Regions from separate parts of the Azospirillum agricola genome, predicted to be linked through region 1. Evidence: riboswitches for the same ligand, from Rfam matches in the RefSeq annotation. Region 1 holds a riboswitch; each other region holds the start of a gene.

Region 1 (10,201 bases):
GCAGGAGGAGAACAGGAAGATTCTCGCGGAGATCGACCGTGAATACATGGTGGGAAAGGCGAACCGCCGCCAGATGATCAACGCCCTGCTGAACCACATGGCGGAAGGCAAGCGGGCGATGGGCATCGTCTCCGGCCTGAAGAGCAACACCCTGCGCTGACGGAAGCGCCGAGCCGGCATTCCCCGCACATCGTCCCGGAACCGATCCCACACATGCGGGATTGGCTCCGGAAGGGATGCGCAACGAAGCTCCCTGGGCGTTTCACGGTCTTTCGACCTTACCCGAGAGCGTCCGGTCGATTTCAGAACGGGATTTCGTCGTCCAGATCCTCGTGACGGGGCGGAGCGCCACCGCCGCTGCGGCCACCGCCGGAACCGGCGCCACCGCCATACCCACCGCCGCCGCCACGGGACTCGCCGCGCGACTCGTAACCGCCACCGCCACCGCCACCGCCATAGCTGCCGCCACCGCCGCCTTCCTCGCGGTTGCCGCCGGTGAAGTCGATCTCGGCCACGCGGACCGACAGGCCGGCGCCGCGGGTACCGTCGCGCTTCTCGAACTCGCGCAGCGTCACCTCGCCGGAGATGACAACGGCCTTGCCCTTGGTCAGGTGCGGAGCCAGCGACTCGGCGCGGCGGCCCCAGATCGAGCAATCGACCCACTGGGTCGTCTTGCGGTCGCCGAAGCCAACGTCGTTGGCAACGCGGAAGCCCAGCACCTTCTCGCCGCTCTGGGTCGTGCGCAACTCGCCGTCGGCGCCCAAGCGTCCCGTAAACGTCCAAACATTCATCGCTCGATACTCCGTAAGCGCGAGTGTCCCAGCATCCTTGCCGGCCCATGGGGATGCCCGGCGGTGGGCATCCGGATGCCGAGGGTTCCCGTTCGCGGGGGCCAGCGTGACAAGTCGCGACCCCGCCATGGTCCGGCCGCACCGAAGCACGGGGACGGGGCGCGGGTCAACCGCCGTCGAAGCGTTCCCATCGCGCCGGCGCGGAGCACTCACCCCACCGCGCCGAACAAGAACACTCCATGAACATTTATAGCAGAACAGGGAGCGCCGGGAAACGGATTCCTTCGGCGTAACGTCGAGGAGACGAAAAAGACCGGACGCCCGCGCTCAGCGCAGACCTCAGCGCAGACGGCGGGCGGCCAGATCCAGAACCACCTTCAGCTGACCGTGCGAAAAGGGCTTGTGGACCACGCCCAGCGGGTAGGTCTCGGTGATGCGCGCCATGACGCCATGGTCGGCGTAGCCGGACAGGAAGATGGAGCGGATGCCATGGTCGGTGTGGAGCCGCCGCGCGGCCGCGATGCCATCGCCGCCGGCCAGACGGACGTCCATCAGCGCGACGTCCGGGCGGACCCGCGCCGCGATCTCGACCGCTTCGGCTTCCGTCGCCGCCGTCCCGCAGACGGTGTGACCAAGATCGCTGACCGCCATGCAGACGGCTTCCGCCGACAGCTGCTCGTCTTCGACGACCAGAAGGCGCAGGGGGCGGCTCGGCGGGCGGGGCCGGGAGGCGCCGGTCGATCGGGTCAGGGTATCGGCCTTCAGCATCGGGACCGACCTCGGCGAACGTTGCGGGCAATCGCTGCGTTTTTTGGTAAAATTTAATTTACCATTTCCCCAGTCATATTACCCTCACCCCGAAATTGCAAGCGCATTCGTTGCGAAAATGAACTTTCGGGCGGGACTCCGGACAGAATGCGCCGCCCCCAGCCGGCGGGCCGAAGCCATGCGGGATGCCGGACAGGGATCAGCGGCCGGCCGGGCCGAGCCAGTCGATGCCGCCCGGCTTCGCGGGGGACGGGCCGCCGCTCCGCGTCGCCGCCGCGCGGGACGGGGGAGGCGTTGGGGACGGCCGGGCGGTGAGCCAGGAGGCCGACGGCGCGCCGGGACCGGAACCCGCGGAACCCGTGGCAGCCGGGGCGGCGGGGACCGGAGGAACGGCGTCGGGGACGTGGGGCGGCGGGACCGGGAAAGGCGACGCCGCCCGCGCGGCCGGCGCGGCCACCTCCGGCGGGAGCGGTTGGGCGGGTGGCGCCGGCGCGCAAGGCGGGGCGGCGGCGGCCGGGCGGACGGGCGGGGCGTCGGCGGCGGCCAGCCAGGAGGACCGGTCGTCGTCGGGCAGCGGGCCGGTCCGCGTGTTCAGCCGCCGCGTCTGCTCGCGGATGTCCAACAGGGTGGTGACGGCGACCTGGAGCAGCGGCGCCATCGCCGCCGCGTCGGTCAGCTGTTCGGCGCTGAGCGCGGCGAAGCGGTCGCGGATGTCCTCGACCGCCTCCTCGACGCGGTCGCGCAGCGTGGCGGCCTCGTGCGCCAGACGCTCCACATCCTCCCGCAGGGTCGAGATCTCGCACGCCTGCCGCAATTCGTGGAAGCCGATTCCCGAAGCGGAAGCCGATCCGGAACGACGGTCGCGCGACCCGAAAGACCCGAAGTCGTGAGGCATCCTGACCAGACCCTGGAGATTCGATCCTGTTCGATCCTGAAACCGCGTCAACACCGGAAACCGTCGCGCGGCACGCCGCAAGCTGCTTGTTTAACGCCGTTAAGAGCGCTTGGAAACCGTTTGCGCGCTGTGGCCGCTTGTACTATTTTTTGCCCGCCGGGGGAACGGATTCCTTGCGGCTTCTCGTTCCCGCGGCATCCAATCCAACGCCCAATTCTTTCCGGAATCCCCGACGGTGTCGATCGATCGCACGGAACTTGAACGGCTCCTTGCCGATCGCCCCACCGGCAACCGCAGCGCCATGCAGGCCGTGCGCGAAAGCTATGCCGACATCGGGCTGATGCGCGAACGCGGCCTGTCCTGGGCCGAAATCTCCGAACTGCTGGCCAGGCTGGGCGTGACCGCCCGCGACAACCAGCCGATCTCGGCGGTGACGCTGCGCTCCGCCTTCTTCCTGGTCGGCAACGAGGGGCGCGGCGCCGAATCGGCGGAGGATGCCTCCGCGACCCCGCCGGAAACGCTGGCCGCCGTGCATCGGGCGGCGCTGGAGGCCCGGCGCCCGCCGGCCGCCGATGACGGCGCCGCCGAACCTTCCACGCCTCGGGATATTCCGCCACGACGCGACGAGACGGTCGGCGATCGGGTCGGCGATCGGGAAGCGGGCGAGGAAACGGCGTTGACCGACTCGGCGGACGGCGCACCTCCGAACGACGAAAACCTGGCTGACGGGAGTCCGGACGGCGAAATCCCGGACAGCGAGGCGGCGGCCCCGGAAACGGGGACCACCGCCGCAGTGCCCCTGCCGGGGGAGGACCCCGCCGCGACGCCTCCGGAACCGGAGGCCGAACCCGCAGAGCCGTCCCCTGCGGAGTCCCAGGTCCCGGCGGCCCTGGACGATGCACCACCCCTCGACGCACCGAACCCCGGACCGGACCATCCCGAACCGGCGCATTGGGACACGGGCCTGCCGGAAACGGCGGCCGTGCCCCCCCTGCCCGCGGCTCCGCCGCCCACGGCATCGCACATCACCCGCTCAACCCTCTCTCACGACGAAACAACGAACGTTTTTTGGAAAGGCGATCGCATGCTGGGCACGATCTTCGTCCTCAATGACCGCGGCGGCGTCGGCAAGACGCTGCTGTCCCATCACCTGATGGCGACCGCCATGCTGGAAGGCCTGCAACTGAAGGTCGTCGAGTACGAGGTGAACGAGCGTCTCGCCCGCCTGTTCGGTCCGGAGGTGGTCGAACACCGCCGCATCACCCAGGACTTCATGAACATGATGGGCTCGGGCGACGGCTTCTACGAGTTCTGGGATCTGATCGGGCCGGAGTTGCAGCGCGGCGGCCGCCTGTACGACTTCGGCGGCAACATCTCGCAGTGGTTCTTCAACTGGGCCGAGGTGTCGGGCTTCGACTATTACGTCGGCGACGGCGAACGGCTGACCTTCATGGTGCCGGTCACGGTCGATCTCGCCTCGCTGTCCACCGGCATGGCGACGCTGGAGCGGGTGGCGGCCATCGCGCCGAAGGCCAAGCGCGTGCTGGTCGAGAACGGCTCCTCCGGCCCCTTCAGCCAGCTGGAGGACAGCCAGTACGCCCGCCGCAAGGCCGAGATGGTCGAGCGCGAGGGCGTCCACGTCATCGCGATGCCCCCCTGCACCGCCCCGGCCTGGGCGCGGCTGACCGGCCACCGGCTGGATCAGGTCGCCACCATGACCCGCGAGGATCTGGTGAAGCTGGGCATGACGCCGCCGGTCGCCTCGCGCTCGCTGATCGTCATCCACGAGTGGCTGCGCAACATGCGTCTGGCGCTGTCGCCCTACCTGCACGACGCCTTCCGCCAGACCGGCAACGCCCCGGCCAAGGCCGGCGCCCGCTGAGCCCCTTCCCTTCCCCGGCCACGCCCGGCCGGGGAAGGGCCTTGCGGGACGGAGCGCGAAAGCGCGGAGCGGGACCTAGGCCGCGCCGCGCGCCGCGCCCGCCGAATACAGGTCGCCCTTCACGGGCGCCACCGCCTTCACCTGATAGCCCGGCCGGGCGCTGAAGCGGCGGTTGGCGCGTTCGGCGGCCTCGCGCTCCGAGTCCGCCCACACCAGATACTCGCGCCCGCGCGCCCAATCGAGCGCCAGCGGGTGCGCGGCGTCGATCTCGCCGATCTGCTGGTTCACCACCGTGACCAGCCATTCCTTGTCGTTGGGGTTGCGACGGTCGGTCAGGATCAGGATCTGCGGGCGCCGCCTGGCCTGGGCTTCCGACAGGCGGCGCTGGACCTCCGACTGCTCCTTGCGCAGACCGACCACGTCGCGCATCAGCTCATCCATCTCGGCGTGCAGCTTCTCCTCCTCGCGGTGGAGGCGCCGGATGTTGCCTTCGAGCGCGTCGAGCTTGCTCCGCGCGCCCCGCACCCGGTTGCGGGTCTGCGACACCCGCGCCTCCACCGTCAGCAGCACGTTGCCGAGCCACGCCCCGATGGCGACGATGGCGAGGACGATGATGAAGTTGAGCATCATCAGACGGCATCCACCTTCGGCGGCAGCGCCGGCTTCTTCGGCGCGCCCTTGCCGGCGCGCTGGAAGGACGTCTCGAAGCCCATCTTGAAGGGAAAGGCCACGTCCACCATCTGCCGCGCCTCCTCCTGGCTGGCCGCCCAGATCTCGGCGACGTTGGCGCAGCGCCAGATCGGGTTGACCTGCGCCCGGTCCCCGTTGAGCCGGGCGGCGGCCGACGCCTTCTCCTGGCTGACGCTGGCGACGAACTTGGTCAGGCCGGCCTGCGGATCGCCGACCTCGTGGACGAACAGCGGCGGCTGCTCGGCCAGCTCCCGGATCTGCTTCTCCGCCTTGCGGATGTCGGCCTCCAGCCGGTGCTTGTCGGACGCCTGCCCGTTGCGGCGCTGGACCAGCCCGTTCACCCGGTCCTGGAGGTCGTGCGACTCGGCATGGAGGACGTAGATGCGGTTCTCCAGCTGGTCGAGGCCGGAGCTTTTCTCCAGGATGCCCGGCAGGAAATCCTTCAGCATCATGGCCACGGGGATCGCGGCCAGCATGATGACGACGATGGCGATCAGGAACAGCGTCGTGTTCGACATCCGTCCGCCAGCACTCCCAAACCCGCGCGCTCGCGCCCTGGAGCCGGGCCAGCGCCACCCGACGGGGCGCGACCGGAACCGCATGAAAAGCAGAATCCCCGAACAATCCGGTTTCGTCAACGAAACGTGACGGAATTCGACGATCCGAATCGCAACCGCCACGGGATCGTCACGCCAGCGCCACATCGACCATGCGGCGGACCGCATCGCGCACCGGGCCGGGCCGGCGTTCGTCGGCCAGGGTGGTGAACCAGTGCGGCGGCGGGTTGCGGCCGGCGGCGCGCGTCCAGGTCAGGGCGCGCAGAACCGCCTCGGCCTCCGGGGTCGGGTCCGTGACCGGGTCGATGCCGTTCAGAACCGCCCAGATCCCGGCCCAGCAGCGCCCGACCGACCATGGGTTGTAGCCGCCGCCGCCGACCACGAGAATCCTGGGCGCCAGCGGCAGCAGCGCCGCCACCGAGTCCCACAGCGCGCGGTTGGACAGCTCCAGCCGGCTCAGCGGATCCTCGGCCAGCGCGTCGGCGCCGGTCTGGATGACGAGGACCTCCGGCCGGAAGGCGCGGCCCAGCGGCAGGATGGCCTTCTCCATCAGGTACGCCATCTCGCTGTCGTTGAAGCCGGGCGGCACCGGCAGGTTGCGGGCCTGGACGGCGTGGCGGTCTTCCGCCTTTCCCGTGCGGGGCCAGCGGCCCTCCTCGTGGACCGAGACGGTCAGCACCCGCCCATCCTCCGCGAACGCCTCCTCGACCCCGTCGCCGTGGTGGGCGTCGAGATCGACGTACAGCACCCGCTGCACCCCCTGGTCGAGCAGTTCCAGGATGCCCAGCACCGGCGCGTTGAAGTAGCAGAAGCCGCTGGCCCGTCCGGCCCGCGCGTGGTGGGTGCCGCTGGCCGGGGCGTAGACGATGCCGGACGGACGCTCCAGCAGCAGCCGCGCCGCCTGGATCGCCGAACCGGCGCTGGTCGCCGGACGCCGGTACATCTCGGGGAAGACCGGATTCTCCAGCTTGCCGAGGTTGTGGCGGGCGCCGGTCTCCGCATCGACCCGCTGCTCCGCCTCGGCGCGGCGCAGGGCGGCGATGTAGTCGGGTGTATGGAACCGGGCAAGCTCGCGCTCCGTCGCGACATGGGTGTCGAGATACCGTGTCTCGGGAAGCCAGCCCATGGCGCGGCTGAGGTCGATCACGGTCGAGACGCGCGGAATCGCCAGCGGGTGCTTCGGCCCGTAGGTCGAGCCGCGGTAAATCTCGCCGCCGATGAACAGGGGGCCGATGAACAGGGGAACGGGCAAGGGATGATCCGGTCTGGCCGCAGCGCGAGCGGAACGCCGCCGTCGATGACGTGGCGCGGCCGGAACCTCCGGTCAAGGGCCGGCGCCATACGCGTTTCCGCAAGGCGGGATGGCGCCACCGCCCCCTTGCGGCGCCCGCCGCCGCCCGCCTATAGTCGGCGCCTTCACTGGGGGGAGCCGATGGTCGGCTGAGAGGTCCCAAGGCGTGGGACGACCCCTGGAACCTGATCCGGTTCACACCGGCGTAGGGATCAGTGAGTCATGACCGATGTCCTTCTCCGTTCCGGCGCCCGGCCGGTCCCTCCCCACGTCGCGGCCCTGCCCGTCGCGGTGTCCTCGGCGCGGCTGACCTACGGCGGGACGGTGCTATTCTCCGACCTGACCCTGACGCTGGAGGCCGGGCGGACGACCTGCCTGCTGGGGCCGAGCGGCGTCGGCAAGACCACGCTGCTGCGCGTGCTGGCCGGGCTGGCCGAACCCGAGCCGCCGACCCGCGTGGAAGCCGGCGACGGCCGGCCGCTTGCCGGGCGCATCGCCTACATGGCCCAGCAGGATCTGCTGCTGCCCTGGCTGTCCGTGCTCGACAACGCGCTGCTCGGCGACCGGCTGCGGCGGCGGAAACCGGACGCGGACCGGGTGGAGCGCGCCGTCGCCCTGCTCGCCCGCGTCGGGCTGGCCGGGCGCGAGCGCGACCGCCCGGCGTCGCTGTCCGGCGGGCAGCGGCAGCGGGTGGCGCTGGCCCGCACGCTGATGGAGGACAAGCCGCTGGTCCTGATGGACGAGCCCTTCTCGGCGCTCGACGCGCTGACCCGGCTGCGGCTCCAGGAGACGGCGGCGGAGACGCTGGCCGGGCGCACCGTGCTGATGGTGACGCACGACCCGCTGGAGGCGCTGCGCATCGGCGACCGGCTGCATGTGATGACCGGCCGCCCGGCGACCGTCGGTCCGGCGCTGGAGCCGCCGGGCACCGCCCCGCGCCGGGTCGACGATCCGGCCCTGCTGGCGCTCCAGGCCGAGCTGCTGCGCAGGCTGGCGGCATGAGGGGGCCGGCATGAGGGGGCTGGCGCGCGGCGCCGTCACCCTGGCGGTGCTGCTGGGCGCGTGGCAGGGGCTGGTGTGGCTGACCGGCCTGCCCCGCTACCTGCTGCCGGGTCCGCTGGCCGTCGCCGAGGCGATGCAGCGGCAGGCGCCGCTGCTGATGCAGCACGGGCTGACGACTCTGACCGAGATTCTGCTGGGGCTGGTCGGCGGCGTCGTGCTGGGCGGAGTCAGCGCCCTGACGCTCGCCCGCTTCCGCGCGGCGCAGCGCTGGCTGATGCCGCTGCTGGTGGTCAGCCAGGCCATTCCGGTCTTCGCGCTGGCGCCGCTGCTGGTGCTGTGGCTCGGCTACGGCATGGCCTCGAAGATCGCCATGGCGGTGCTGATCATCTATTTCCCGGTGACGACCGCCCTGTTCGACGGGCTGCGCCGCACCGATCCCGGCTGGCTCGACCTCGCCCGCACCATGGGGGCCACGCCGGCCGCGACGCTGTGGTCGATCCGCCTGCCGGCGGCCCTGCCCGCCTTCTGGTCGGGGGTGCGGGTCGCCGCCGCCGTGGCGCCCATCGGGGCGGTGATCGGCGAGTGGGTCGGCTCCTCCTCCGGCCTCGGCTACCTGATGCTGCACGCCAACGCGCGCATGCAGATCGACCTGCTGTTCGCCGCCGTGCTGGTGCTCGGCCTGTTCGCGGTGGCGCTCTACGCCGCCGTGAACGCGCTGGCCCGGCGCGCGCTGCCCTGGCAATCCGACACGCAACCGGCGGGCGGCCTCAACGGATAAAGCGCCTGCTCCATGGACAAGAGGAAATCGGGATGAAGCGCATGTTCGCCGTGGCGGCCGTCGCCGCCGGCTTGATGACGGCCCTGCCGGCCGTGGCCCAGGAAAAGGCGGCCGACAAGCTGTCGGTCATGCTGGACTGGTTCGTCAACCCGGACCACGCCCCGCTGGTGGTGGCGCAGGAGAAGGGCTTCTTCAAGGAGGCCGGGCTCGACGTGACGCTGACCGCGCCCGCCGATCCCAACGACCCGCCCAAGCTGGTGGCCGCCGGCGGCACCGACCTCGCCATCTCCTACCAGCCGCAGCTCATCCTCCACGTCGCCGAGGGGTTGCCGCTGGTCCGCGTCGGCACGCTGGTGTCGACGCCGCTGAACTCGGTCGTCGTGCTGCGCGACGGGCCGGTGAAGACGATTCCGGACCTGAAGGGGCGCAAGATCGGCTTTTCCATCGCCGGCTTCGAGGACGCGCTGCTCGGCGCCATGCTGGAGAAGCACGGGCTGGGCCTGAAGGATGTCACGCTGGTGAACGTGAACTTCTCGCTGTCGCCGTCGCTTCTGTCGGGGCAGGTGGACGCCGTGGTCGGCGCCTTCCGGAACTTCGAGCTGAACCAGATGGAGATCGAGAAGCATCCCGGCCGCGCCTTCTTCCCCGAGGAGGAAGGGGTGCCGCCCTACGACGAGCTGATCGTCATCGCCCACAAGGACAAGACCGGCGACGCCCGCATCAAGCGCTTCCTGGACGCGGTCGAGCGCGCCACCCTCTACATCCTGAACCATCCGGAGGAGGCGCAGGCCGCCTTCGTCAAGGACCGCCCCGAGCTGAACGACGAGCTGAACCGCCGCGCCTGGGCCGACACGCTGCCGCGCTTCTCGCACAGCCCGGCGGCCCTGGACAGCCAGCGCTACGCCCGCTTCGCCGAATTCCTCAAGGCGCGCGGCCTGATCCAGAAGGTCGAGCCGGTCGAGCGCTACGCGGTGGTGGTCAAGTAACGTCTTTCCCGCGCGGGTCCTGTTGCCAGAACGGCGCGCGGAGCATTACCTAGAGGGTCAATGCTCCGCCGTCCCGTCCGGACGCAGAAGGGAGCCGATCAACAGCGAGGGAAGCGCATGCCGATCAAGACCATCCTCCTGCACATGGCGAACGACGACGCCCACGCCAGCCGGCTGGCGGTCGCCGCGGCGCTGGCGAGGCGCTTCTCCGCCCATGTCGAGGCTCTCTACATCGCCACCCCGGTGTCGATGCCGGCGGGAGCGACCGGCCGCGCCGCCTCCTACGGCTACATCGCCGAGGCGACCGCCATCGCCCACGAGAACGCCGAGCGCATCGAGGCCGAGGTCTCCGTCGCCCTCGACGGCGTTTCCCACCGGTGGAGCGTCGACGAGGGCGACCATGTCGAGCTGCTGGCGGAGCGCGCGACCTACGCCGACCTCGCCATCGTCGCCCAGTCCGCCGCCGAGCGGTCGGGGGAGCGGGTGCCGCTGCATGTGCCGGACCGGCTGCCGCTGGCGACCGCCTGCCCCACCCTGGTGCTGCCGCCCGACCAGCCGGCG
Region 2 (10,201 bases), 250 kb from region 1:
TGCTGACCGGCATGGCCGGCGCCTATCTGTCGACCGGGCACGGGGCCGGTTTCGTTCGCGACATGACGGCGGGCAAGGGCTATCTGGCGCTGGCGGCGCTGATCTTCGGAAAATGGCGGCCGGGACCGGCGCTGTTCGCCTGCCTGCTCTTCGCCTTCACCGACGCGGTGCAGGTGCGGCTGCAAGGGGTGCCCCTGCCGGGGATCGGCGTTATTCCCGTCCAATTCATCCAGGCCATTCCCTATCTTCTGACCGTGCTTCTGCTGGCGGGCTTCGTCGGCAAGGCGATCGCCCCCAAGGCGAGCGGCATCCCCTACGTCAAGGAGCGCTGAAGCCATGGTGGACGGTCTCGAAGACTTGATCGCGGCGGCGCGCGCGGTGCGCGCCAACGCCCACGCCCCCTATTCCAACTTCAAGGTCGGCGCCGCCATCCGCGGCGAATCGGGACGGATCTTCGTCGGCGCCAACGTCGAGAACGCCGCCTACCCGCAGGGGCAGTGCGCCGAGGCCTCGGCCATCGGCGCCATGGTCGCGGCGGGCGACCGCCGCATCGCCGCCATAGCGGTGGTCGGCGGGGAGCCAGGAGACGCGCTCTGCACGCCCTGCGGCGGCTGCCGCCAGCGCATCCGCGAGTTCGCCGCCCCCGACACGCCGATCCATGTCGGAGACCCGGCGGGGCTGCGCCGGAGCTTTACTTTGGACGCGCTGTTGCCGCATTCGTTCGGCCCCACCAATTTAGCCTTCTGACCGGAGTGCCGATCATGACCGCTGCCCGCGCCGCCGCGGACATCCTCCACCGCGCCCCCGGCCACCGGCTGCGGGTCGGCATCGTGCTGGGATCCGGTCTGGGCGGCATCGCCGACCGGATCGGCGATCCCGTCGCCATTCCCTACGCCGACCTGTCCGGCTTCCCGGTCCCCAGCGTTGCCGGTCACGCCGGGCGGCTGGTCGTCGGCACGCTCGGCGGGGTCGAGGTTGCCTGCATGCAGGGCCGCGTCCACGCCTATGAGGGCAACGGCTTCGACGCCTTGAAGACGGCGGTCCGCGCGCTGAAGCTGGCCGGCTGCGACACGCTGGTTCTGACCGCCGCCGCTGGCTCCCTGCGGACGGAGGTCGGGCCCGGCCGGCTGATGGCGATCAGCGACCATCTGAACCTGCTGGGCGCCAATCCGCTGACCGGCCCCAACGACGAGGCGTTCGGCGACCGTTTCCCCAGCATGACCGACGCCTGGGATCCGCAGCTTCGCGCCCTGCTGAGGGACGTGGCCGGCACGCTCGGCCTCGAGCTGGCGGAGGGGGTCTACGCCGCCTATCCCGGCCCTTCCTTCGAGACTCCGGCCGAGGTGCGGATGATGCAGCGGCTCGGCGCCGACGCGGTCGGCATGTCCACGGTCCCCGAATGCATCGTCGCCCGGCATTGCGGTCTGCGGGTCGCCGGCTGCGCGGTGATCACCAACCTGGGGGTGGGGCTGGGCGACGGCCCGGTCGACCACCACCAGACCCTGAGCGCCGCCTCGGCCGCCGCCTCCGATCTGGAGCGGCTGCTGGTCGGTTTCCTTGAACGCCTGCATGAAAAGGACGGGTCCCGGTCATGAAGCTGCCTGCCGACCTGCAAAGCGCGCTCGACGCCTGCGCCAACGCCCCGTCCGACGACGCCACGGCGCGCCGGGCCATCGGGATGCTCGACCTCACCAGCCTGAACGGCGACGACACCGACCGCACGGTCGAGGCGCTGTGCGCCCGCGCCGTCACCCCGGCGGGGCCGGTGGCCGCCGTCTGCGTCTGGCCGCGCTTCGTCGCGACCGCGCGCAAGGCGCTGGAGGGCACGCCGGTGAAGGTCGCCACCGTGGTCAATTTCCCGACCGGCGAGGCCGACGCCGCCGCGGTCGCCGCCGAGGCGCGCCGCGCCGTCGCCGACGGGGCCGACGAGATCGACGTCGTGCTGCCCTACCGCGCCTTCATCGACGGCGCCCGCACCCAGCCGATGAACGTGGTGAAGGCCTGCCGGGAGGCCTGCGGCAGCGCGGCGCTGATGAAGGTCATCCTCGAATCGGGGGCTTTCCCCGACGCCGATCTGCTGGCCTGGGCGGCGCGCGACGCCATCGCGGCGGGGGCGGACTTCCTGAAGACCTCGACCGGAAAGACCCAGCCGGCGGCGACGCCGGAGGCGGCGGCGGTGATTCTCGACAGCATCTACGAATCGGGAAAGGAGGTCGGCTTCAAGGCGGCGGGCGGCATCCGCGATGCCGCCGGGGCGGCGCTGTTCCTGGCGCTGGCCGATGAAATCCTGGGCGAGGGCTGGGCGACGCCGAAGACCTTCCGCTTCGGCGCGTCGAGCCTGCTCGACGCCCTGCTGGCCGAGGCCGGCCATGGCGTGGCCCCGGCGGCGGTGGCGGGTTACTGAGCGATGCTGCCGCAGGAAATCGTCCGGGCCAAGCGCGACGGGGTGGCGCTCGACGCCGCCACCATCGCCGCCTTCGTGCGCGGCATCACCGACGGGTCGGTGACGGAAAGCCAGGCGGCGGCCTTCGCCATGGCGGTGTTCTTCCGCGGCATGGATCTGGGCGAGCGCGTCGCCCTGACCCGCGCCATGCGCGATTCGGGCACGGTGATGGAGTGGCGATCGCTGAACCTGCCCGGCCCGGTGATCGACAAGCATTCGACCGGCGGGGTCGGCGACAAGGTCAGCCTGATCCTGGCGCCAATGCTGGCGGCCTGCGGCGGTTTCGTGCCGATGGTGTCGGGGCGCGGGCTGGGGCATACCGGCGGCACGCTCGACAAGTTCGAGGCGATCCCCGGCTACCGCGCCAAGCCCGACAACGACCTGCTGCGCCGGGTGGTGAAAGAGGTCGGCTGCGCCGTGATTGGCGCCACCGACGACATCGCCCCGGCCGACCGGCGGCTCTACGCGATCCGCGACGTGACGGCGACGGTCGAGTCGCTCGACCTGATCACCGCCTCGATCCTGTCGAAGAAGCTCGCCGCCGGGCTCGACGCGCTGGTGATGGACGTGAAGTTCGGCTCCGGCGCCTTCATGCAGCGGCTGGAGGATGCCGAGGCGCTGGCCGAGAGCATCGTCACCGTCTCGGTCGGCGCCGAGCTGCCGGCGGTGGCCCTGCTGACCGACATGAACGAGGTGCTGGGCCGCAGCGCCGGCAACGCGCTGGAGATGCGCGAGTGCCTCGCCATCCTGCGCGGCGAGCCGGCCGAGCCGCGCCTCTACGAGGTGACGGTGGCGCTGGCCGGCGAACTGCTGGCGCTGGCCAAGCTGGCGCCGGACGCGGCGGCGGGCCGCGCGATGGCCGACCGTTCCGTGCGCGACGGCCGCGCCGCCGAGCGCTTCGCCCGCATGGTCCAGGCGCTGGGCGGTCCGTCGGATCTGCTGGAGCGGCCCGACTGCCATCTCGACCAAGCGCCGGTGGTGCGGCCGGTCTTCGCCGGGCGGGCGGGACGGGTGGCGTCCATCGACACGCGGGCGGTCGGCATGGCCGTGGTGGCGTTGGGCGGCGGGCGCACCAAGGTGACCGACGCCATCGACTTCGCGGTCGGCCTCGATTCGGTCGCTGGGCTGGGGACGGAGGTCGGGCCGGCGGGCGGGCCGAGCGCGCAGCCGCTCGCCATCCTCCACGCGCGGACCGAGGCGCAGGCCGACGAGGCGGCGGAGCGCCTGCGGCGCGCCGTCACCGTGGCCGACACCGCTCCGCCGCGCGGCCCGCTGATCGCCAAGCGGGTGTAACCATGTGGAAACAACCGCTTTATTGGTGCTGCTCGTCATGACCGGGCTTGTCCCGGTCATCCACGCGGTTTCTTGAAGCTTGCCCGTGGATGCCCGTGTCAAGCACGGGCATGACGTGGCTGGGAAGCCGAGAGCGGATTGCAGGGCCAAGTCCGGGCCAAATCCGGACCGACGCTGGGCTGATCTGCGGTTGCGGCATTGGGCGACGATGCGGCTTGCCTATAATGTGGGCAACCTCGCCATTTCCCGTTCCCCGAGTCCATTGATGACCGAAGCCGTCAAACGCGCCGAGCTGCTGCCCGCCGAGGCCGATTCGGTCCCCTACGCCGTCGGCTGTTTCCTGGTGACGATCCTGCTGTTCGCGGCGATGGACACGCTCATCAAGTTCCTGTCGGCCAGCTACCCGGTGCCGCAGCTGATGTTCGTGCGCTCGGCGGTGGCGCTGCTGCTGGTCGGCGGCTACACGATGACGCGCGGCGGCGGGCTGGCGGCGCTGCGGACCCGGCGGCCCTGGGGGCATGTCTGGCGGGCCTTTGCCGGGCTGCTGTCGATGGGCTGCTTCTTCTACGCCTTCAAGCATCTGCCGCTGGCCGAGGTCTATGTCCTGAGCTTCGCCGGGCCGCTGTTCATCACGGCGCTGTCGGGGCCGCTGCTGGGCGAGGCGGTGGGCTGGCGGCGCTGGGCGGCGGTGCTGTTCGGCTTCGGCGGCGTGGTGGTGATGGCCCAGCCCTCGACCGGGGCGCCGGTCGTCCCGGTGCTGGTCGGGCTGTGCGCCGCCCTGTTCTATGCTCTGGCGGCGCTGGCGGTGCGCGGGCTGTCGCGGACCGAGACCGCCGCCTCCATCGTCATCTACCTGCTGATGACGACGACGGTGGTCAGCGGCGTGCTGGCGGTTCCCGTCTGGATCCCGCCCTCGGCGACCGAACTGGGGCTGATGGCGACGGTCGGCGCGCTGGGCGCGGTGGCGCAGGTGCTGCTGACCCAGGCCTTCCGCCGCGCGCCGCCCTCGGTGGTGGCGCCCTTCGAGTACACCGGCATGGTCTGGGCCAGCCTGTTCGGCTATCTGGTGTTCGGCGACCTGCCGACCGTGCCGGTGTTGGCGGGCGCGATGGTGATCATCGGCAGCGGCCTCTACATCCTGCATCGTGAAACCATGAAGGACCGGCGGCGGCGCGGCGCCTGACAGGACCGCTTGACAGGATGGGGAGGGCGGCGACACTCTCGCCCCCTCGTTCACGGCTGGGGTGCCCGTCTGACGGCGGGCTGAGACCACACCCATCGAACCTGATCCGGGTCATGCCGGCGAAGGGAGCCGAGCGCGCCAACGACCCGGCCGACCGGCCTTTCCCCGACCGGCCCTCCCGTTGCCCCGTTCAGTCCTCCCGCCGCCGGCGCAGGAGGAGTTTTTCGGTCATGCGGCGCGCGGCTTTCCTTGCTCTTGGTCTTCTGGCGGCGCTGCCGGCACGGGCCGAGACGCTGTCCTTTCCGGTGCTGGTCCCGCTGACCGGCTTCCTGTCGCTGGAGGGCACCAGCCAGCGCAACGGCGCCGCGCTGGCGCTGACGGAGGCCGGCGCCAAAGCGGACGTCATCGACACCGGCACCTCGCCGGAGGCGGCGGTGACGGCGCTGGAGCGGGCGGCCGGCAACGGCAGCGTCGGCGCCGTGGCGGCGAGCATGCTGGGCACGCAGATGTTGGCGATGCTGCCGCTGGCGGCCGAGCTGAAGCTGCCGCTGGTCACCGTGTCGGGCACCGCCTCGATCACCGAGCAGGGCAATCCCTGGGTCTTCCGCTTCTTCCCCGGCGACGCCGTGACCAAGACCGCCCACGCCCGCTACGTGGTGGAGGAGCTGGGCCGCAAGCGGCCGGCGCTGATCTACCAGACCACCGCCTACGGCCAGAGCGGCAAGGCCCATCTGGAGCCGGCCTTCAAGGCGTTGGGCGCCGAGCTGGTGTTCGAGGAGGGCGTCGACCCGGCGGCCAAGGATCTGCTGCCGGTGCTGACCAAGGCGCTGGCAGCCAAGCCGGACGTGCTGGTGCTCCATCTGCATTCCGGGCCGACCGCGCTGCTGTTGAAGCAGGCGGCGGCGAGCGGCGTCACCCTGCCCATCGTCGCCGGCTCCGCCATGCACCAGCCGAGCACGGCGGCTCTGCTGGAGCCGGCCGAGCTGAAGGGTGTGTGCGCGGAGACCGCCGCCTCGCCCATTTCCGGCGGGTCGCCGGCGATGGAGGCCTTCACCGCCTCCTACCGCGCCGCCTTCGGCAAGGAGCCGGACGCCTTCGCGCTCGGCCAGTATGACGGGATGAGGATGGTGCTGGCGGCGGTGCGGGATGGCGCGAAGACAGCCGAGGACATCCGCAAGGCGCTGGCCGGCGGTAGCCACGCCGGCCTCGCCATGACCTACAAGTCGGACGGCAAGGGCAACATGGCCCATTCCGCGGTGATCGTCTGCTACGACGGCACCAGCCGCGTGCCGGCGCTGGTCAAGCGCTACAACGATGTGGCGGGCGTGGTGAAGTAGGGTGGCGACGGCGCTTCAGCTCCTGCTGAACGGGGTGGCGCTGGGGGCGGCCTACGCGCTGGTGGCCCTCGGCTTCGTGCTGGTGCTGAACGCCACCTCGGCGGTGAACTTCGCGCAGGGCGATCTGGTGATGGCCGGCGGCCTGCTGGCGGTGGCGCTGGCGCCGCTGATCCCGCTGCCGGGCATCGTGCTGCTGCCGGTGGTGCTGGTGCTGATGGCCGGGCTGGGGCTGCTGCTGGCGGCGGCGGCCTATCTGCCGCTGCGTCGGCGCCCGCCGGTGTCGGTGTTCATCAGCACCATCGCGGTGGGCATCATCCTGCAGAACGGCGCCTCCGTGCTGTTCGGGCCGGAGCCGCGCGTGGCGCCGCCGCTGTTCGGCGATGGGCTCTGGCGGATCGGCGGGGTTGCGGTGGCCGAGCAGTCGGTCGCCATCGTCGCCGTCGCCGCCCTGCTGATCGGCGTCCAGCAATGGGTGTTCGGGCGCACGCAACTCGGCCGGCGGCTGCGCGCCACCGCGCAGGATCCGGAGATGGCGCGGGCCTGCGGCGTGCCGGTGACGGCGATGATCCTCATCACCTTCGCCATCGGCACGGCCTGTGCCGGGGCGGCGGGGTTGCTGCTCGCCAACCGCTATTTCGTCACGCCGACGGCGGGCGGCGATCTGATCCTGAAGGCCTACATCGCGGTGACGGTCGGCGGCTGGGGCTCGGTGCCGGGGGCGGTGGCGGGCGCGCTACTGATCGCGCTGTTCGAGGTCGGGGTGTCGTCGGTGCTGTCCTACCCGGTGGCGCTGGGCGCGCTCTACGCGACGTTGCTGGTGATCCTGGTGGTCCGGCCGCAAGGGCTGTTCGGCGAAGCGGTGCGCCGCCGTGCGTGAGATGTCCGATCCGGGGATGGCTCCCTCTCCCGCCCCGGGAGAGGGAAGGGGCCCGCCGCAGGCGGGAAGGGTGAGGGGTTCTCCAAGACGCATGCGCCTGGATCCTTGGGGAACCCCTCACCCGGCGCCTTCGGCGCCCCCCTCTCCCGGGGCGGGAGAGGGACTCAAGCGGACGGGGAGGGAGCGCTAGATGCGGGCTTCGCTTTCCGGCCGCGTGGCCGACGGCATCCTGGCACTCGCGGCACTGGCGCTGTTCGTCCACGCGGTCGGCTTCGCGTCGCCCTACGGGCTGCGGGTGCTGACCGTCGCCGGGGTGTACGCGCTGGCCGCCTTCGGCTTCCAGATCCTGTTCGGGCTGGGCGGGGCGCTGTCGCTCGCCCAGGGCGCCTTCTTCGGGCTGGGCGCCTACGTCACCGGGATTCTCGGCAGCCGGTACGGGCTGGACTTCGCCGTCACCTTTCCGCTGTCCCTGCTGGTGCCGTTGCTGGTGGCGCTGCCGGTCGGGCTGGCGGTGCTGCGGCTGGAATCGCATTACTTCGCGTTGGCGACGCTCGGCATCGCCCAGGTTCTGCATCTGCTGGCGGTCAATGCGCCGGAGTTGACCGGCGGTGCCAACGGGCTGCCCGGCGTGCCCGGCGTCGCGCTGTTCGGCTGGGCGGTGCCGCGCGGGCTGCCGATGGCGGCGCTGGTCTGGGGGATGGTGGCGGTCGGGGGCACCCTCGGCTGGTGGCTGGCACGCGGGCGGCTGGGGCGGGCGCTGGCGCTGGTGCGCGACGATCCGATGGCGGCGGCCACGCTGGGGCTGGACGTCGGCCGGCTGCGGTTGACCGCCTTCGGCGTCAGCGCGCTGTTCGCCGGAGCGGCCGGGGCGCTTGCCGTGCACACCCAGCGGGTGGTGTCGCCCGAGGTGCTGGAGTTCCCGGTGATGGTCTCCATCCTCACCATCGCGGTGGTCGGCGGGCGCGGGCGGATGGCCGGCGCGGTGCTGGGCGCCGTGCTGCTGGTCCATCTGCCGGAATGGTTCCGCGCGCTGGAGCGCAGCTACCTGATCGTCTATGGCGCGGCGCTGCTGCTGACCATCCTGCTGGCGCCCGACGGGCTGACCGGCCTGCTGGAGCGGCTGTTCCCGCGCCGTGCCCGTCCCGTCCCCGACGCGGCGGAGCCCCCGCCCGGTCGCAAGCGCGACGGGGAGGCGCTGTCGGTCGAAGGGCTGTCGAAGGCCTTCGGCGGCGTCCACGCGGTGCAGGGCGTGTCGCTGATCCTGCGGGCCGGCACCATCACTGGCCTGATCGGCCCCAACGGGTCGGGCAAGACGACGCTGATCAACCTGATTTCCGGGTTGGAGCGCCCCGACGCCGGCACGGTACGGCTGGCCGGCCAAGCCCTCACCGGCGCGCGCCCGGACCGTCTGGCCCGCGCCGGTCTGGCCCGCAGCTTCCAGGCGGCGGCCTTGCCGGACGGCTCCACGGCGCTGGAGGCGGTGGCCGCCGCCCGGCTGGCGTCGGACAGCGACCTCGCGGCTGCGGAGTCGCACGCCCGCTGGGCGCTCGACCGCATGGGGGTGGGCGAGCTTGCGGCGCGACCGTGCCGCGATCTGCCGGCGGCGTCGAGGCGGCGGGTGGAGTTGGCGCGGGCGCTGGCCCGCCGCCCGTCGGTGCTGCTGCTCGACGAGCCGGCGGCCGGACTGACCGATTCCGAGAAGGCCGATCTGGCCGTCCGCCTGCGCGCCCTGGCGGCGGAGGGCGTGGCCTTGCTGGTGGTGGAGCACGACATGGGATTCTTGCTGCCGCTGGCTGGCCGGGTCGTCTGCCTGGACCGAGGGCGGACGCTGTACGAGGGGCCGCCGGAGGGGGTGCGGAGCGATGCCGCCGTGGTCGCCGCCTATCTTGGCGGGGGAACGCCATGACCGCGCTGCTGTCGGTGGAGGGGCTGTCCGTCGCCTATGGCGGCGCCACCGCGCTGGACTCCGTCTCGCTGTCGGTCGCGGCGGGCGAGACGGTGGCGCTGCTGGGCGCCAACGGAGCCGGCAAGTCGACGCTGCTGAAGGCGTTGCTCGGCCTTGTTCCGACGCGGGGGCCGGCGCGGGGAAGCGTGCGCTTCGACGGCGCCGACCTCGCCGGGCTGGCGACGGAGCGGCGGGTGCGGCTCGGCCTCGGTTACGTGCCGGAGGGGCGGCGGGTCTTCGCCGGCATGAGCGTGCGCGACAATCTGGAGGTCGCCGGGCTCGACGACCGCCGCGAGCGCGCCCGCGACGTCGAGCGGATCTTCGCCCTGTTCCCTGATCTTGCCCGCAAGAGCGGGGAGGGCGCGTGGCGTTTGTCCGGCGGCCAGCAGCAGATGCTCAGCCTTGGCCGGGCGATGATGGGGCGGCCGCGCCTGCTGCTGCTCGATGAGCCCTCGCTCGGCCTGTCGCCCAAGCTGGCCGACGAGCTGTTCGCCGCCGTCCGCGCCATCGCGGCGTCGGGCACCGCCGTTCTGCTGGCCGAGCAGAGCGCCGTCCGCGCCCTGTCCGCCGCCCCGCGCGCCGTGCTGCTGCGGCTGGGCAGGGTCGTCCGGGACGGGCCGTCCGCCGGCCTGACCGAGGCGGCGCTGCACGACGCCTTCTTCGGCGTATGACCTTTGCGGTCGGGGGGCTCGGTTGCCCTTGCGGACCGGCGCGGTCGCGGATAGCTTCGCGCCCACAACGGACTTATGGATTACCTCGTCATGACCGCCCGTTTCGCCGCTCCGCTCTCCGCGCTCCTTCTTCTCTCCGTGGCGGTGCCGTCGGCGGCGGGCGTGCAGGTGGCGGAACTGGTGCCGGTCGAGCCGACGCTGCCGCCCGCCGCCTATTACGGCGTCCCGGCGACCGAGACCGAGGTGGTCGGACCGGCCGGCCGCCCCGGTGCCCCGGCGGCGCGGTCCGCTCCCGCCAAGGACGGCCCGGCCGAGCTTGAGGATGGCTGGGAGGGCGGTGCCGCCAAGGACAAGGACGGCAAGTTCGCCTATTGCGTGATCGAGGGCGGCTTCACTTCGGGCCATGTGCTGATGATCGCACGCAGCCAGAAGGGCGAGACCAACATCGGCAT
Region 3 (10,201 bases), 1.8 Mb from region 1:
CCCCTTCCGCCCTCGCCGGACCGCTCGACCGCACCGAGCCCGACCACATGGCGCCGGTTCCGCCCGGCCGCGACCTGCCGATCGCGCCGCCGCTCACCAAGTTCCCGCTGCCGCCGCAATGGATGACGATCCGCTCCACCCAGGACTGGCGCAAGGCCGGCCGGTTCGAGAAGGATCTCAGCAAGGACTGCGCCGCCCGCCGCTTCCGCGAGTTGATGCCGATGCGCTTCCGCGCCTTCTTCAAGGGCGAGGTGCTGGGCGTCGCCTTCGGCCACGGCCTGAACCTGCACGACCCGCAGAAGAAGGCCGACCGCAAGCTGATCTACCTGTTCCGCAACGGAAACTCGACCGCCTGCACGGTCCAGTCGATGACCAACGAGGACGCCCGCGTCCTCAACGACGCCCAGCCCGATCCGAAGCTGGGCGCCTACAAGAAGGGTTGAGCGAGCCGCCCATGGTCCCGGTTGGGACGGCTCCCGACCGCGATCAGCCCCCGATCAGCCCGAGCTGCGGGCTGGACGGCTCGGCGAAGGCGCGCATCGGCATGCGCCCGGCCGTGAAGGCGCCGCGCCCGGCGGCCACCGCGTCGCGCATCGCCGCCGCCATCCGCACCGGGTCGCGCGCCTTCGACACCGCCGTGTTGAGCAGCACGGCGGAGCAGCCCAGCTCCATCGCCCGCGCCGCGTCCGACGCGGTGCCGATGCCGGCGTCGAGCACCACCGGAACCGGGCTGCGGGCGCAGATCGTCTCGATGGCGTGCGGGTTGCGGATGCCCAGGCCCGAGCCGATGAAGGCGCCGAGCGGCATCACCGCCGCCGCCCCCAGGTCGGCCAGCTTGCGGCAGGTGACGGGATCGTCGTTGCAGTAGGGCAGCACGACGAAGCCGTCGTTCACCAGCTCCTCGGTGGCGCGCAGCAGTTCCTCGACGTCGGGGTAGAGCAGCTCGCGGTCGCCGATGACCTCCAGCTTGATCCAGGGCGTGTCGAGCGCCTCGCGGGCGAGTTGCGCGGTCAGCACCGCCTCCTTGGCGGTCAGGCAGCCGGCGGTGTTGGGCAGCAGCCCCACCCGGCCGCCCAACGCGCCGTGCAGCACGTCGACGAGGCTCTCCGCGTAGCCGTCCAGGCTGATGCGGCGGATCGCCATGGTGGCGAGTTCGGTGCCGCTCGCCGCCAGCGCGTCGAGCATGACCTGCTGGTTGGGGTAGCCGGCGGTGCCAAGAAACAGGCGCGAGCCGAAGTCGCGCCCGGCGATGGCCAGGGTGTCGTTGCCAATGGTATCGGTCATGATCGGATGTCCTCAGCCGCCCTGGATCGGACGGACGATTTCCAGGGAATCGCCGGGGGTCAGCGCGGTGCCGGTCCAGCGGCGGCGCGGCAGCACGGCCCCGTTCAGCGCCACGGCGACGCCGCGCGCATCCTCGGCGATGCCGCGCCCGGCCAGCAGCTCGGCGACGGAGGCGCAGGCCAGCGGCTCCTCGCGGCCGTTGACGCGGATGGATGCGGCGGCGGTCATGCGGCGGCTCCCCTCGGCGCGAATCGGCCGGCGGCGAAGGGGCGCATCACCGGGTCGGTCTCGCCGGTCAGGACCAGCCGGGCGATGCCGTCGGCGGTGATGGGGGTCAGCAGCACGCCGTTGCGGTGGTGGCCGGTGGCGTGGATCAGCCCCTCCACCGGGGTCTCGCCGAGGATCGGCGCGTCGTCGCGGCTGCCGGGGCGGAAGCCGGCCCAGCTTTCCTCGATCGGCAGCTCGGCGACGCCCGGCAGGGCGCGCCACGCCCCCTCCAGCAGGGCGAACTGGCCGCCGGCCGTCAGCCGGTCGTCGAAGCCGCGCTCCTCCGTGGTGGCGCCGATCAGCAGCCGGCCGTCCAGGCGCGGGATCAGGTAGGTGCCCGGCGTCCACACGACGTGGCGCAGCAGGGGCAGCCGGGCATCCATCCGCAGGCAGACCATCTGCCCCTTCACCGGCCGCACCGGCGGTTTCGCCACGGGCGGCAGCCCATCGACCAGCCCCGACCAGGCGCCGGCCGCCAGCACCACCCGGTCGGCCGAGACGGTGACGTCGCCGACCCGCACCCCGGCGGCGCGCCCGCCGGAGACCAGCAGGGCGGGAGCGTCGCAGCGCTCGTGGATCCGCGCGCCCGCCGCCCGCGCGGCGCGCAGCAGGGCGGCGGCGAGCTTGCGGTTGTCGACCTGATGGTCCTCGCGGCAGAACAGGGCGCCGGCCACGCCGGGCTGGAGGTACGGCTCGCGGCGGCGGACCTCCGCCCCGGTCAGCCACTCCACCGGCAGGCCGAGCCCGCGCTGGAATTCGTGCAGGAAGCGGACCTTGGCGGCGTCGTCGGCGGTCAGCGCGATGACCATGGTGCCGTCGGTCCGCAGATCGACGGACAGGCCGCTCGCCTCCTCCAGCTCGCGCGCGAAGCCCGGCCACAGGGCCTGGGAGGCGCGGGTCAGCGGCAGCAGGCTCTCCTCGCCGGGCTCCGTCTCGACGCAGGCCGCCAGCATGCCGCCGGCGGCGTGGGTGGCGCCGCGCCCGGCCGCGCCGGGATCGAAGACGTCGACGGAACAACCGGACGCCGCCAGCCTCCAGGCGATCGACAGGCCGATGCAGCCGGCCCCCAGGATGGCGACGGACGGACGCGCCCCGGCGGACGGGTGCGTGTGAAAACGCGGATTCGGTGCATGGACCATGCAACGGCTCCCTTCGCTGGCATTACCCAGACAGGTTCGATGGGTGTGATCTCAGCCGCGCGACCACCGCGCGGCACCCCAAGCCAATGCAACCGATATTTCCGATCCGCCTGTCTTTTGCAAGAGGGAATCGTTCAGGCGGCGGATCGTTTCCGCATCACAGAAGGATCGCCGCCGCCAGCCCCAGGAAGGCGAAGAAGCCGACGACGTCGGTCACGGTGGTGAGGAACACCGCGCTCGCCACCGCCGGATCGACGCCGACCCGCTCCAGCCCCAGCGGGATCAGCGCCCCGCACAGGCCGGCGATCACCAGATTGATGATCATCGCGCAGGCGATCACCACCCCGATCATCGGGCCGAACCAGACCAGCGCGATCACCCCCACCATCACCGCGAAGATGGCGCCGTTGATCAGCCCGACCAGCACCTCCTTGCCGACCACCCGCAGCGCGTTGGCCGAGGACAGCTCGTGCGTCGCCAGCGCGCGGACGACGACGGTCAGCGTCTGGGTGCCGGCGTTGCCGCCCATTGAGGCGACGATCGGCATCAGCACCGCCAGCGCGACGATCTGCTCGATGGTGCCCTCGAACAGCGAGATGACGGCCGAGGCGAGGAAGGCGGTGCCCAGGTTGACGGTCAGCCAGCCGACCCGCGACCGGGCGATGGCGCCGATGCCGCTGAACACGCCGGTGTCGCCCGACCCGCTCAGCTTGCGCAGGTCGTCCTCGGCCTCCTCGTCGATGACGCGGACGACGTCGTCGACGGTGATGACGCCGATCAGCCGCCCGGCCGTGTCCACCACCGGGGCGGAGACCAGCGCGTATTGCCGGAAGAGGTTCGCCACCTCCTCCTGCTCCATGGTGGCGGGAATCGCGTCGACCTCGTCGGTCACCAGATCGGCGATGCGCACGGTGCGGCGCTGGCGCAGCAGGCGCGACAGCGGCACCGCGCCGACCACCCGGTGCATGGGGTCGACGATGAAGATGTCGTAGAAATCCTCCGGCAGATCGTCGGCGGCGGCGCGGACATGGTCGATGGTCTTGCCCACCGTCCAGAATTCCGGCACCGCGACCAGATCGCGCTGCATCATGCGGCCGGCGCTGCCCTCGTCGTAGGTCAGGTTCTCCTGGACGAGCGCGCGGTCCTCGGCCGGCAGATTCTCCAGGATGCGGGCGCGCGTCTCCTCGTCGAGATCCTCGATGACGTCGACGGCGTCGTCGGTGTCCAGTTCGGCGACGGCGGCGGCCAGCTCCCGCGGCTCGAACCGCCCGACCACCGCCTCGCGCAGGTCGGGGTTCAGGTAGGACAGCACCTCGCCGTCGAAGCCGGGGCGCAGGATCTCGATCAGCCCGTCGCGCTCGGCCGGATCGATCTGCTCGATCAGGTCGGCGACGTCGGCCGCGTGGAGGTCGTCGAGCAGGGCGCGCACGGCGTCGCGCTCGCGGGCGCGCAGCAGGGTGACGATCTCGTCCACGAACTCCGGCTCGACGCCGTAGCGGCGTTCGTCCTCCGCCTCGTCACGCGGCGACGGGGCGGAGGGCCGGGGGTTCGGCGTCTGGGGATCGGCGTGCATCGCGGCACCCTCCCTTTGGAACGAGGCAACGCCGGGGCGGCGGCGGAGGTCCGGGGCGGACGGTCGGCCGGCGTCGTCGGGGCTTGCTGGTTGGCGGAACCGGGTTTGCGAGCCCCGCGGACGGAACGTCTGGGCCGTCCGGCCGGGGGCGCCCACCAGATATAGGCGCATGCCCGCTTTGTCCAGTCCGGGCGGCCGGCAATCGGACCGGCGCCGTCGGCGTACGTTACAAATCGCTCATTTCACGCTCTTGCACTGCGGAAAACTTCGTGGTCCCATGAAGAAAGTTTGCATTTTATCTTTTCGGGACGCACGCATGGAGTACGCCTTCACCCCCGTGGACGGACAGGACGGCATCCTGCTGTCGGGCCGCTGCACCTACGAGGACGGGCCGAAGTTCCACGCCATGCTGGGACAATGGGATTTCGGCAACCGGCCGGTGGTCCCGCTCGACCTGCGCTTCGTCACCTTCATCGATTCCGCCGCGGTCGGGATGCTGTTCATCCTGGCCAACCGCTGCCGCGAGGCCAACGGGCGCATCATCGCCACCGGCGCGGCGCCGCACATCCTGAAATCGCTGCGCCGCGCCGCGCTGGACAGCTACATCACCTTCCGCTGAAGCGGCGGCACCTTCCGCTGAAGCGGCGGCGGGCCGGCCGCCTCATCGCGGCCGGCATCCCGAAACGAAAAAACCGCCGTGCCGGCGAGCAGGGCGGTTCGTCGTTCCGGTCCAAGACCAGGGGATCGTCATCTTTTTGAAGACCCGGAGCGGAGGCCCTTGCCTCGACGCTCCGGAAGAATTCTGGCGGAGGAGGAGAGATTCGAACTCTCGATACCCTCACAGGTATGCCGCATTTCGAGTGCGGTGCAATCGACCACTCTGCCACCCCTCCGCGCCCCCGTTTCCGGGGTGGCGGGAACCTAACCAAACGCCTGCCCCCGCGCAAGCCCTTTTTGCGGAAAAATGCGAACAATCGCATCACCAACCCTGTTGACTCGCGGCGGTAGCTGCGTATAGATCCCCGCTCCCATGAACGGGCTTGCGCATCGAACGGTGGGCGAGCAGCCCGCCGTTTGTTTTGACATAGGCAGTGACGACGATGTTTGCAGTGATCCGCACCGGCGGCAAGCAGTACAAGGTCGCCAATGGCGACGTGATCCGTGTTGAAAAGATCGAAGCCGAAGCTGGCGCTTCCATCACGCTCGATGACGTGCTGATGGTCGGCGACGCCGGCAACACGACGATCGGCACCCCGACGGTGGCCGGCGCCGCCGTGGTGGCCGAGGTGGTCGCCCAGGATCGCGGCCCGAAGATCATCGTCTTCAAGAAGAAGCGCCGCCAGAACTACCGCCGTAAGAACGGCCACCGCCAGGACCTCACCGTCCTGCGCATCACCGGGATCAACGGCGCGGCCTGATCGGCCGGCGTCTTTTAAGGACAGGAGCAACACCCCATGGCACATAAAAAGGCAGGCGGCTCGTCCCGCAACGGCCGCGATTCCGCTGGTCGCCGTCTCGGCGTGAAGCGTTTCGGCGGCGAGAACGTCATCTCCGGCAACATCATCGTCCGCCAGCGCGGCACGAAGTTCCACCCGGGCGAGAATGTCGGCCTCGGCCGCGACCACACCATCTTCGCGATGGCCGACGGTCAGGTCTTCTTCAAGCACAGCTCGAACGGCCGCACCTACGTGAACGTGGTTGCCGCCAACGACCAGGTCCCGGCGGTCGCCGCGGAGTAACCGGGTCGTCGCGCTGCCGGTTTACCAGGCGCGCACGGTTGTGGGATAAAGTCGGGGGACCGGGCGACCGGCCCCCGATTTTTGTTTTGGTTTTCTGTGATCCGCTGACGGGCAAGGTCCCACGATGAAGTTCCTCGATCAGGCCAAGGTGTTCTTGAAGAGCGGCGACGGCGGCCCCGGCGCCGTGGCGTTCCGCCGCGAGAAGTTCATCGAGTTCGGCGGACCGGACGGCGGCGACGGCGGCCGCGGCGGCGACGTGGTGATCGAGGTCGCGGAAGGCCTGAACACGCTGATCGACTACCGCTACAAGCAGCATTTCAAGGCCCAGCGCGGCAACCACGGCATGGGCGCCAACCGCAACGGCGCGCGCGGCACCGACGTGGTGCTGCGCGTGCCGGTCGGGACCCAGATCCTCGACGAGAATCAGGAAACCGTCCTGCTCGACCTGACCGAGCCCGGTCAGCGCCGGATCTTCCTGCGCGGCGGCGACGGCGGGCACGGCAACGCGCATTTCAAGACGCCGACCAACCGCGCGCCCCGCAAGTTCCACCCCGGCTGGCCGGGGCAGGAGCAGTGGGTGTGGCTGCGGCTCAAGCTGATCGCCGACGCCGGGCTGCTGGGACTGCCCAACGCCGGCAAGTCGACCTTCCTCGCCGCGACCACGGCGGCCAAGCCGAAGATCGCCGACTACCCCTTCACCACGCTGGCTCCCAACCTGGGCGTCGTCCGCGCCGGCGACGAGGAGTTCGTCATCGCCGACATCCCCGGCCTGATCGAGGGCGCGCACGAGGGGCACGGGCTGGGCGACCGCTTCCTCGGCCATGTCGAGCGCACCCGCATCCTGCTGCACCTGATCGACGGCACCGCCGAGGACGTCGTCGCCTCCTACCGCACCATCCGCAACGAGCTGAAGGCCTATGGCGGCAACCTCGCCGACAAGCTGGAGGTGATCGGACTGAACAAGTCCGACGCCCTGCTCGACGAGGAGGTCGAGGAGAAGAAGGCGGCGCTGGAGGCCGAATCGGGCGCCGAGGTCATGGTGCTGTCCGGCGCCACCGGCCAGGGCGTGCAGAAGGTGCTGTACCGGCTGCTCACCGCCATCAAGGAGTCCAAGGAAGAGGAGCCCGACGTCATCCACGCGCCGGTCACCCGCTCCATCCCGCGCCCGCCGGTCGGCCAGAAGCTGCCGGACGACGACGGGATGCAGTGGAACGAGGAACTCGGCGAGTGGGTCGGCGGCGAGGATCTGCTTGAGGACGACGTGTCCGAGGAAGACGCCCTGGACGAGGAGATGGCGGACGGGGAGATGGCGGACGGGGAGATGGCGGACGGGGACGCGCTGGAGGACGGCGACGATCTCGACGAGTCCGAAGAGGAAGAGTCCGACGACGCCACCGCGCAAGGCGAAGGCAAGGACGGCGACAAGGACGGGACCGGCCGCCATGGCGCTTGAGACCCTCTCCCCGCTCGCCTCGCCCACCCTGCCCCCCACCCTTCTGGACTCGCGCCGGCTGGTCGTGAAGATCGGCTCGGCCCTGCTGGTCGACGGCGAAACCCGCCGGATCCGCCGCGAATGGCTCGACGCGCTGGCCGACGACGTCGCCGCCTGCCGCAAGCGCGGGCAGGAGGTGGTGATCGTCACTTCCGGCGCCGTCGCCTGCGGGCGCGAGCATCTCGGCCTCGTCGGCCGCGCGCTGAAGCTGGAGGAGAAGCAGGCGGCGGCGGCCACCGGCCAGATCCGGCTCGCCCACGCCTACCAGGAAACGCTGGCCCGCCACGACGTCACCGTCGCCCAGGTGCTGGTGACGCGCGAGGACACCGAGGAACGGCGGCGCCACCTGAACGCCCGCAGCACCATCGACACGCTGCTGAAGCTGGGCGCCGTCCCGGTCATCAACGAGAACGACACGGTCGCCACCGCCGAGATCCGCTTCGGCGACAACGACCGGCTGGCCGCCCGCGTCGCCCAGATGATCAGCGCCGACACGCTGATCCTGCTCTCGGACATCGACGGGCTCTACACCGCCGACCCGCGCAAGGATCCGGCCGCCACCCACATCCCGCTGGTGCGCGAGCTGACCCCGGCGATCGTCGACATGGCCGGCGAGCCGCCTCCCGGCTACAGCAGCGGCGGCATGGTGACGAAGATCGCGGCGGCGCGGGTGGCGCTCGCCGCCGGCTGCCGGATGATCATCGCCAAGGGCCAGCGCCTGAACCCGCTGGCCGCGCTGGAGAAGCGTCCCGAGGACGGCGGGGCGCCCTGCACCTGGTTCCTGCCCTCGGCCGAGCCGTCGAGCGCCCGCAAGGCGTGGATCGCCGGCCATGTGAACACCGCCGGCGTGCTGACGGTGGACGAGGGGGCGCTGCGCGCGCTCGGCAACGGCGCCAGCCTGCTGCCGGCCGGCGTGACGGCCGTCTACGGCGAGTTCGACCGCGGCGACGTGGTGGTGGTGCGGGCGCCGGACGGGCGCGAGGTGGCGCGCGGCCTGACCGCCTACGCCGCCGAGGACGTCCGCCGCATCGCCGGCCGCAAGAGCCACGAGATCGAGGACATCCTCGGCTACCGCGGCCGCGACGAGATCGTCCACCGCGACGATCTGGTGGTGCGGTGAGCGGCACCGTGGCGCGTCCGCCGATCCGGGCCATCCTGTGGGACATCGACGGCACGCTGATGGACAGCGAGCCCTGGCACCACCGCGCCATGATCGAGGTCTGCCGGGGCTACGGCCACGAGGTGAGCGAGGAGGAGTGCGCGGCCTCGGTCGGCGTCGCCTTCCGCGACTATTACGACCGGCTGCACGCCATCCGGCCGCTGCCGGTCACGGTCGCCCGCTGGGCCGACGAGATCAACGCGCTCTACGTCGCCCGCGTCGCCGGCGTGAAGCCGCGCGAGGGCGCCTTCGCGCTGGTCGAGGGCTTCGCGGCGCGCGGCCTGGATCAGGCCTGCGTGTCGAACAGCGGACGTGCGGTGGTCGACGCCAACCTCGCCGCGATGGGGCTGCCGCATTTCCGCTTCAGCATCAGCCGCGACGACGTCGCCAACGGCAAGCCGCATCCGGAGCCCTATCTGCGGGCGGCCGAGACGCTGGGCCTCGCGCCGGAATCCTGCGCGGTGATCGAGGACAGCCCGACCGGCGCCCGCAGCGCGCGCGCCGCCGGCATGCTGACCATCGCCTGGCCGCAGAATCCCGCCATCGTCTTCGACGCCGTCGATTACCGGGTCGAGGATCCGGCGGCGCTCGACTGGGACGCGCTGTGCGGCTCCGGCCTGCGGTCGCTCAGCCCTTCGTGACGAAGAAATAGACCGTCATCGCCACGCCCACGAGGATGACGAACTTGCGCAGGACCGGCGGCGGGATGTGGCGGGCGACCGCCGCCCCGGCGTAGCCGCCGGCCATCGCGGCGACCAGCATGATCAGCGCCTCGGTCCAGTAGACGGCGCCGCCGGCCACGAAGGCGATCACCGCGACCGCGTTCAGGCAGCCCGACACCAGCGTCTTCAGCCCGTTCATCGCGTGCAGGTCGGTCAGCCCGAAGACGCCGAGCGTCGCCAGGATCAGGATTCCGATCCCGCCGCCGAAATAGCCGCCGTAGATGGCGATGAAGAACTGCGTCGCCAGCACCGCGCCGTGACCGACCGTGACGTTGCGGCGGATCCAGGCCGACGCCTTCGGCCCGAAGGCGAACAGCACGGTGGCGAACAGCAGCAGCCAGGGGACGATGACCTCGAAGGTCCGCTGCGGCGTCCACAGCAGCAGCAGCGCCCCCAGGAGCCCGCCGACGAGGCTGACCCCCAGGAAGGAGGGCAGATGGATCTCGCGGATCTTGCCCAGCTCGCGCCGGTAGCCGTAGGCGCTGGCCAGCGCGCCGGGCGCCACCGCGACCGTGCTGGTGGCGTTGGCGTTCAGCGGCGGCACCCCGGCGAGGATCAGGGCCGGAAAGGTCAGGAAGCTGCCGCCACCGGCCACCGCGTTCAGCACGCCGGCGAAGAAGGCGGAGACGATCAGCAGCAGCGTCAGCATCGATAACCCTACCGGTCGAGGGAGAAATCCGCGGCGACTATGCCCGCCCCCCGCGCTCCGGCCCACTGCGTTTTCGTCGGGTCGGCCGTGCCGATCGTCGCAGCCGCTTTCGCGGTCGCGAACTATTCGTTAAGGTCGTCGTCCCTTTCACGGAGAGAGCGCCATGTCCGCCCTGCC

Evidence for each region. A riboswitch is a leader RNA that binds a small molecule or an ion and turns the genes downstream of it on or off. The one in region 1 is predicted to bind thiamine pyrophosphate.
Region 2: linked by a shared signal. The riboswitch ahead of JN22_RS27420 (ABC transporter substrate-binding protein) and the one ahead of JN22_RS26280 (ABC transporter ATP-binding protein) in region 1 are both predicted to bind thiamine pyrophosphate.
Region 3: linked by a shared signal. The riboswitch ahead of thiO (glycine oxidase ThiO) and the one ahead of JN22_RS26280 (ABC transporter ATP-binding protein) in region 1 are both predicted to bind thiamine pyrophosphate.

The regions. Positions count from the first base shown of each region.
Region 1 covers NZ_JAIFZR010000005.1:2,369,566-2,379,766, reverse strand. The annotation lists gene JN22_RS26320 (hypothetical protein) at 1-160, shown strand, start outside; gene JN22_RS26315 (single-stranded DNA-binding protein) at 303-791, opposite strand; gene JN22_RS26310 (response regulator) at 1,131-1,559, opposite strand; gene JN22_RS26305 (hypothetical protein) at 1,759-2,454, opposite strand; gene JN22_RS26300 (hypothetical protein) at 2,690-4,336, shown strand; gene JN22_RS26295 (hypothetical protein) at 4,412-4,966, opposite strand; gene JN22_RS26290 (hypothetical protein) at 4,966-5,544, opposite strand; gene JN22_RS26285 (acetoin utilization protein AcuC) at 5,714-6,835, opposite strand; TPP riboswitch at 6,996-7,104, shown strand; gene JN22_RS26280 (ABC transporter ATP-binding protein) at 7,097-7,876, shown strand; gene JN22_RS26275 (ABC transporter permease) at 7,887-8,654, shown strand; gene JN22_RS26270 (ABC transporter substrate-binding protein) at 8,687-9,640, shown strand; gene JN22_RS26265 (universal stress protein) at 9,758-10,201, shown strand, end outside.
Region 2 covers NZ_JAIFZR010000005.1:2,619,264-2,629,464, reverse strand. The annotation lists gene JN22_RS27450 (ABC transporter permease) at 1-332, shown strand, start outside; gene cdd (cytidine deaminase) at 337-747, shown strand; gene JN22_RS27440 (purine-nucleoside phosphorylase) at 762-1,595, shown strand; gene deoC (deoxyribose-phosphate aldolase) at 1,592-2,404, shown strand; gene deoA (thymidine phosphorylase) at 2,408-3,736, shown strand; gene JN22_RS27425 (DMT family transporter) at 4,002-4,919, shown strand; TPP riboswitch at 4,967-5,064, shown strand; gene JN22_RS27420 (ABC transporter substrate-binding protein) at 5,150-6,256, shown strand; gene JN22_RS27415 (branched-chain amino acid ABC transporter permease) at 6,258-7,133, shown strand; gene JN22_RS27410 (branched-chain amino acid ABC transporter ATP-binding protein/permease) at 7,324-9,039, shown strand; gene JN22_RS27405 (ABC transporter ATP-binding protein) at 9,036-9,749, shown strand; gene JN22_RS27400 (hypothetical protein) at 9,840-10,201, shown strand, end outside.
Region 3 covers NZ_JAIFZR010000005.1:614,618-624,818, forward strand. The annotation lists gene JN22_RS17800 (hypothetical protein) at 1-443, shown strand, start outside; gene thiG (thiazole synthase) at 487-1,284, opposite strand; gene thiS (sulfur carrier protein ThiS) at 1,297-1,512, opposite strand; gene thiO (glycine oxidase ThiO) at 1,509-2,690, opposite strand; TPP riboswitch at 2,683-2,781, opposite strand; gene mgtE (magnesium transporter) at 2,848-4,263, opposite strand; gene JN22_RS17825 (STAS domain-containing protein) at 4,580-4,882, shown strand; tRNA gene JN22_RS17830 (tRNA-Ser) at 5,067-5,156, opposite strand; gene rplU (50S ribosomal protein L21) at 5,364-5,681, shown strand; gene rpmA (50S ribosomal protein L27) at 5,718-6,002, shown strand; gene obgE (GTPase ObgE) at 6,127-7,455, shown strand; gene proB (glutamate 5-kinase) at 7,445-8,614, shown strand; gene JN22_RS17855 (HAD family hydrolase) at 8,611-9,294, shown strand; gene JN22_RS17860 (sulfite exporter TauE/SafE family protein) at 9,281-10,024, opposite strand; gene JN22_RS17865 (glutamate-5-semialdehyde dehydrogenase) at 10,188-10,201, shown strand, end outside.